3 regions of the Pseudarthrobacter lactosi genome follow, and region 2 is predicted to be linked to each of the others. Evidence: predicted binding sites of a transcription regulator. Region 2 holds the regulator's gene; each other region holds the start of a gene.

Region 1 (2,267 bases), 730 kb from region 2:
ATTCGTGCGGCATGCCGGGGCCCATTTTGACGCCAACGGCGCGCCCTGTGGCCGCGAGCGATTCCACAAAGGACAGCGGAGGTGAAAACGCCTCAGGATCCCAGATCCGCTTGGTACCCGACGTGGAGGTGACGCGGCGGGCGGGATCCAGCCAGACGCCGTCGACCCCTTCCAGGGGAACAGTGGTGGCGTCCGAATGCACCACGGTGGCGTTGGGGAAGGGGATGAGGTTCACGGTGGCGCAGGCGGCGGTGGTTTCGTCCATTTCCACGGCGGTGACCGTGATGTCCATCGATGCCAGTGCCAGGGAGTCCGCGGCAAGGCCGCACCCAAGGTCCGCCACATGCCGGACGCCGGCCTGCGCAAAGCGCTCGGCATGGCGAGCAGCAACAGTGAGACGCGTGGCCTGTTCCAGCCCGGCCTGCGTGAAGAGCATGCTCCGGGCGAACTCGCCGAACTTCAGCTCGGCCTTGGTCCGGAGCCGGGACTGGGTGAGGACGGCGGAGACCAGTGCGGGGGAGTGGCCGGCCTTGCGGAGGGCCGCGTTGAGCTCGAAGGCCTTGTCCTCGCGGTATGGGCCCAGGGACGCCAGGAGCTCCCAGCCTTCGCTCGTGAGCAGTGGGGCGATCTGGTCCTGCGGTGCTTGAGCCATGGGTTCAAGCCTAGTGGAGGTGGCCCGGCGCCCAGATCCGGCTAGGGTTGAAGGCATGGAAGACAGCGCAGGCACCCAGCCGTCCGGACTACCCCAAGCCAGTAACCCGGACCTGGTGAAGTTCGCCCGCCCCGCGCTGATTGCAGGATCCGCAGTGGCCGTGGTCTGCGTCGCGCTGCTCGTGATCATCTTCTTTCTGGACACGTTCAACGCCACGGTCTACTCCGTGGGCGGCAAGAACATCCAGGACGCCACGGACGAGGCAAGTGAGATCCGCGGCCTTTACGCCGGGGCGCGCGTAGGCGGCATCATCCTGCTGGTGGTCTCACTGCTGGCTGCCGTGGGCGGAGCCGTGGTGCTATACCTGCGGCGGGGCACCGTGTATGAAGGGGACAACGGGGACGAGGACGTCGATTTTGAGGACCTCACCGGCCGGTAAAGTCTGTTCGCCGGAGACATAATTCTGGCACTCGCCTTGACCGAGTGCTAACCAGTACATAGAGTCATCATTAGCACTCTCCCTAGGAGGGTGCTAACACACGAAGAGCTGCCAGCCAGGCTGCTGCCGGCACCGCGACGACGGTTTGCCAGCCACGGTGAAGCAGCTCAAATGTCCATGAATTTTTTGCTGACGTAGAAGGAGAGGTCCGAGTGTCGGTCTCTATTAAGCCTCTTGAGGATCGTATTGTTGTCCGCCCGCTCGAAGCCGAGCAGACCACGGCTTCCGGCCTGGTTATCCCGGACTCCGCACAGGAGAAGCCGCAGGAGGGTGAAGTTGTTGCAGTAGGCCCCGGCCGCTTTGAAGACGGCAACCGCGTACCTGTCGACGTAGCCGTTGGCGACGTTGTTATCTACTCCAAGTACGGTGGAACCGAAGTCAAGACCGGTGGCAACGAGTACCTCGTGCTGTCCGCCCGCGACGTCCTGGCGATCGTCGTAAAGTAACTCTTTGGATCCCCGTGCCGCTGTTCCGTCCCTGACTGAACAGCAGCGCGGGGTTCTGTCTTTGAAAGGACAAAACCATGGCAAAGCAGCTTGCGTTTAACGACGCTGCACGCCGGTCGCTTGAAGCCGGCATCGATAAGCTCGCCAACACTGTCAAGGTGACGCTCGGCCCCCGCGGCCGCAACGTCGTGCTCGACAAGAAGTGGGGCGCCCCCACGATCACCAACGACGGCGTCACCATTGCCCGCGAAATCGAGCTGGATGACCCGTACGAAAACCTTGGCGCGCAGCTGGCCAAGGAAGTGGCCACCAAGACCAACGATGTTGCCGGCGACGGCACCACCACGGCCACCGTGCTCGCCCAGGCCCTGGTCAAGGAAGGCCTGCGCAACGTTGCTGCTGGCGCCGCTCCGGGCCAGATCAAGCGCGGCATCGAGGTTTCCGTTGAAGCCGTTGCAGCCCGCCTGCTCGAGAACGCACGCCCCGTTGAAGGCACCCAGGTTGCCAGCGTGGCAGCAATTTCGGCCCAGAGCGACGAAATCGGCGAGCTCCTCGCCGAGGCATTCGGCAAGGTCGGCAAGGATGGTGTGATCACCATCGAGGAGTCCTCCACCACGCAGACCGAGCTGGTCCTCACCGAAGGCATGCAGTTCGACAAGGGCTACCTGTC
Region 2 (2,267 bases):
CGCAGTTCCACGTAGAGGTCCCCGGATGGTCCTCCGGCCGGGCCTGCTTCGCCCTGCCCGGAGAGCTGGATCCGGGTGCCCGTGGCAACACCGGCCGGCACCTTGATGGTGAGCGACCGCCGGCTGCGGATGCGGCCCTGGCCGGCACATTCGTTGCAGGGGTCCTTGATGACCGTCCCGAAGCCTTCGCAGCTTCCGCACGGGGCCGCCGTCATCACCTGGCCCAGGATGGAGCGCACCGCGCGCTGGACTTGGCCGCTGCCGCCGCAGATATCGCAGCGGACAGGGTGGCTGCCTTCGCGGCAGCAGGAACCGTTGCAGGTGGGGCAGGTGACTGCGGTGTCCACTTCGAGTTTCCGGTTGACGCCGAACACGGCATCGCGCAGTTCGATCCGGACACTGATCAGCGCGTCCTGGCCGCGGCGGACCCGGGAGGCAGGGCCGGAGGAGCCGCCCGCGCCGAAGAACGTGTCGAAAATGTCCTGGAACGCGAAGCCCTGGCCGGAGTAACCGCCGCCGCCGGACCCGTTGTCGGTGCCGTTTTCGTTGCCGGTGGTGTCATAGATCCGGCGCTTCTGCGGGTCCGAAAGTACCTCGTAGGCGTGGGTCACGGCCTTGAAGCGGTCCGACGCATCGTCCCCGGGGTTTACGTCCGGGTGAAGAGTGCGGGCCAACTTGCGGTAGGCCTTCTTGATCTCTTCCCCGGTGGCTTCCGGCGAGACTCCGAGGACGTCGTAGTGGCTGCTCAAAGTTCGTATCTCTTCCTTGTTGTACTGCCGGCAGCAGGGCTGCCGGCACTGCTCTTCGTGCCTGGACCGTAGTGCTGTTACGGACCCAGAATTCTTGAAAGGTATCGGGCTACTGCCCTGACGGCGGCCATGGTGGTGGGATAGTCCATCCGGGTGGGGCCCAGCACACCGATCTTGGCTGTGCTGTCTGGTCCGTAGCCCGTGGCCACCACGGACGCTTCCGCGAGCCCGTCGTAGGGGTTTTCACGCCCAATACTCACTGTCACGCCCCTTGGATCCTGCGCCATGTCGCTAAGGAGGCGCAGCAGGACAACCTGCTCCTCAAGGGCTTCCAGGACCGGTCCGATACTGAGCGGAAAATCCACATTGGAGCGGGCGAGGTTCGCTGTTCCGGCCATGACCATGCGTTCCTCGCGGCTGTTGTGGGCGAGCGTTTCCAGCCCGTGTGCCAAAGCCTGCGCCGCCGCACGCTGGCCAGGGCTGACGGACGAAACGACCCCCGGTAGCGACGGCGTCAGGCGGCTCAGCGCGATGCCCGCGAGAGAACTGAGGAAGTGTGTCCGCAACGATGCGATGGCGTCGTCGCCGAGGTCCTGGCCGACGTCGATCACGCGCTGTTCAACCTTGCCGGTGGTGGCGATGAGGACCACGAGGACCTGCCGCGGCGCAAGCAGGACGAATTCGATGTGGCGGATGGTAGCGCGGCTCAGATGCGGATACTGCACGACGGCGACCTGGTTGGTCAGCTGCGACAGCATCCTGACGGTCCTGTCCAGGACGTCGTCAAGATCGTCTGCGCCCTCCAGCAGCGCCTGGATTGCCCTCCGTTCCGCCTGGGAAAGCGGCTTCACCGCTGAAATCTGGTCCACAAACAGCCGGTAGCCTTTGTCTGTGGGGATCCGCCCGGCGCTGGTGTGCGGGGCCGTGATCAGTCCGTCGTCTTCCAAGGCCGCCATGTCGTTGCGGATGGTGGCACTGGACACGCCGAGGTGGTGGCGTTCCACGAGCGCTTTGGAACCCACCGGCTCGCGGGAGTGCACATAGTCCTCCACGATGGCGCGCAGTACTTCGAGTTTGCGCGGCTCGCTCATACTCCACCTCCATCCGTGGTCACTGCAGGGTTAGCACTCGACATGCCTAAGTGCTAACAGTCTAATATGAGTCACCCCGTTGTTAGCATTGGTACCGCTCCGGGCGAAATTCCGGGCCAGGATCTAGCGGCAAGGCGGAATCAATCCATGCAATACCAGAACTGGGGTCCGCAGGAGATCACCGCACCCGTCAGAAGCGAACTTCCTGAGGTTCCCGTGGAACGCGGCATGGTTCTTGAAGACGCCCAGTCCGGCTGGGTGGGAGCGGTGACCCGGGTGGAGAAGTCCGGTGGCATGCATGTAGTGGCCCTCGAAGATCGGCGCGGCAAGTCCCGATCCTTCCGGCTCGGCTTCGGGTTCCTCCTGGAGGGGCAGCCCATCCGGCTCGTTCCCCCTGCGCCCAGGCAGGCTGCCCCCGTCGTAGCAG
Region 3 (2,267 bases), on a different contig from region 2:
TATTCGCCGGTTGCTGCGTTCAGGCCGTGGCCTGCAGGCAGGCCGCGGACCTTGTCGACAACAACGCCAGGCTCGAGGCCGGCGTTGAAAGCGATCTGCTTCAGCGGGGCGTCGATGGCAACGCGGACGATGTTCGCACCGGTTGCTTCGTCACCTGTGAGGTTCAGGTTCGCGAACGCCTTGGCGCCGGCCTGGATCAGTGCAACGCCGCCGCCGGCGACGATGCCCTCTTCAACAGCAGCCTTCGCGTTGCGGACAGCGTCCTCAATGCGGTGCTTGCGTTCCTTGAGCTCAACTTCGGTTGCGGCACCGGCCTTGATGACTGCAACGCCGCCGGCCAGCTTGGCCAGGCGTTCCTGCAGCTTCTCGCGGTCGTAGTCCGAATCGGAGTTTTCGATCTCGGCACGGATCTGGGAAACGCGGCCAGCGATCTGGTCGGCGTCGCCGGCACCTTCAACGATGGTGGTCTCATCCTTGGTGACAACAACCTTGCGGGCGCGTCCCAGGAGTTCCAGACCGGCGGTCTCCAGCTTGAGTCCGACTTCCTCGGCGATGACCTGGCCACCGGTGAGTACAGCGATGTCGGCCAGCTGGGCCTTGCGGCGGTCGCCGAAGCCCGGAGCCTTGACGGCAACAGACTTGAAGGTGCCACGGATCTTGTTGACGATCAGGGTGGCCAGGGCCTCGCCCTCGATGTCCTCGGCAATGATCAGCAGCGGCTTGTTGGACTGCATGACCTTTTCCAGGACAGCAACCAGTTCCTTGACGTTGGAGATCTTGGAGTTCACGATCAGGATGTACGGGTCCTCAAGGACCGTTTCCTGGCGCTCAGTATCGGTTACGAAGTAAGCGGAGATGTAACCCTTGTCGAAGCGCATGCCTTCGGTGAGCTCGAGCTCCAGGCCGAAGGTGTTGGACTCCTCGACGGTGATGACGCCTTCTTTGCCCACCTTGTCGAGGGCTTCAGCGATCAGGGCGCCAATTTCGTCGTCACCGGCAGAGATGGAGGCAGTAGCCGCAATCTCTTCCTTGGTTTCGATTTCCTTGGCGGAGGCCAGCAGCTCAACCGTGACGGCCGCTACGGCCTTCTCGATACCGCGCTTGAGGGACAGCGGGTCAGCGCCGGCCGCGACGTTGCGCAGGCCTTCCTTGACCAGGGCCTGCGCCAGCACGGTAGCCGTGGTGGTGCCGTCGCCAGCGACGTCATCCGTCTTCTTGGCAACTTCCTTGACCAGCTCGGCGCCGATCTTTTCGTAAGGGTCGTCCAGCTCGATCTCCTTGGCGATGGAAACACCATCGTTGGTGATCGTGGGGGCGCCCCACTTCTTTTCGAGGACGACGTTGCGTCCACGCGGGCCGAGGGTGACCTTGACGGCGTCGGCGAGGATGTTCAGGCCCCGCTCAAGACCGCGGCGTGCCTCTTCATCAAATGCAATGATCTTGGCCATAACGGCAGTAGTCCTTTCGGGACAGTCGTTAAGAATGAACCTCACTGCAGTGCCCGCGACGGACGATCCTTCACCGGCGGCCTCTGTATGCCGCGGCTGGGGATCTCACTCCAGCTAGGTATTTCTCTCGCTCCACGACCGCCGCCAAGCTTCGCTGCCGGAAAACCGGACGTTGCTTTAGCAGTCGGTGCGTAAGAGTGCTAACTCAATAATTAGCACTCCCTAGGTGAGAGTGCAAGCGAAAGACCTCGCACATCGCGCCGTCACAGCGGACCGTTCGCCACCGGCGATCAGCTTGCGGCCCGGCCTGCAGTCTCACGGCCGGTGAGCACCGCCCTGTTGTCTGCGCCGTAGGTGAACACCATGTAATTGGCCGTCGTGATGTCACCGTTGGCGTCGAAGGCAACCGGCCCCGATTCGCCGTCGTAATTAATTCCCGCCCCGGTTTTCAGGACCGTGAGGCACTCGGAGTAGGACAGGCACGGTTTGGTGGCCGGCCCAGAGGCCTGCGCGGCGGGCTGCCCGCCTGCTGTCCCGCCGGACACGGCGATCAGGTTGGCGGCGATGGAGCGGCCGGCGTCGTCGTCAGCCTTCGCTGCCGCCAGGGCCGCGAGGTTCACGGCGTCGTAGGTCTCTGCTGCGAACGAAAGGTCTTTGAGTGCAGGGTTGACCGCCACGAGACGGGCTTGGAAGTCCGCGGACGGCAACAGACCCGGTGCCACGGCACGGGCGCCGTCGAGGGCTTTGGATCCCAGCCCCGAACCGTACTGGGCGAAGGCGCCGTCGCTCAGGATGATGCTCTTGCCCGAGAGCCCTGCG

What was found. Region 2 encodes HrcA, which represses chaperone genes, less so after heat shock. Its sites were predicted from a motif close to TTNGCACTCGNNNNNNNCGAGTGCNAA; they were not measured.
Region 1: groES (co-chaperone GroES) is a predicted target of HrcA. The motif match lies at 1,116-1,142, and genes of this name have one in related genera.
Region 3: groL (chaperonin GroEL) is a predicted target of HrcA. The motif match lies at 1,626-1,652, and genes of this name have one in related genera.

Annotation. Positions count from the first base shown of each region.
Region 1 is NZ_JBVAYS010000001.1:1,379,613-1,381,879, reverse strand. Features, by position in the region: gene ACZY0Q_RS06340 (class I SAM-dependent methyltransferase) at 1-652, opposite strand, end outside; gene ACZY0Q_RS06335 (hypothetical protein) at 708-1,091, shown strand; gene groES (co-chaperone GroES) at 1,304-1,597, shown strand; gene groL (chaperonin GroEL) at 1,675-2,267, shown strand, end outside.
Region 2 is NZ_JBVAYS010000001.1:652,148-654,414, forward strand. Features, by position in the region: gene dnaJ (molecular chaperone DnaJ) at 1-749, opposite strand, end outside; gene hrcA (heat-inducible transcriptional repressor HrcA) at 827-1,840, opposite strand; gene ACZY0Q_RS02985 (DUF3097 domain-containing protein) at 1,988-2,267, shown strand, end outside.
Region 3 is NZ_JBVAYS010000002.1:34,500-36,766, reverse strand. Features, by position in the region: gene groL (chaperonin GroEL) at 1-1,448, opposite strand, end outside; gene ACZY0Q_RS10085 (ABC transporter substrate-binding protein) at 1,739-2,267, opposite strand, start outside.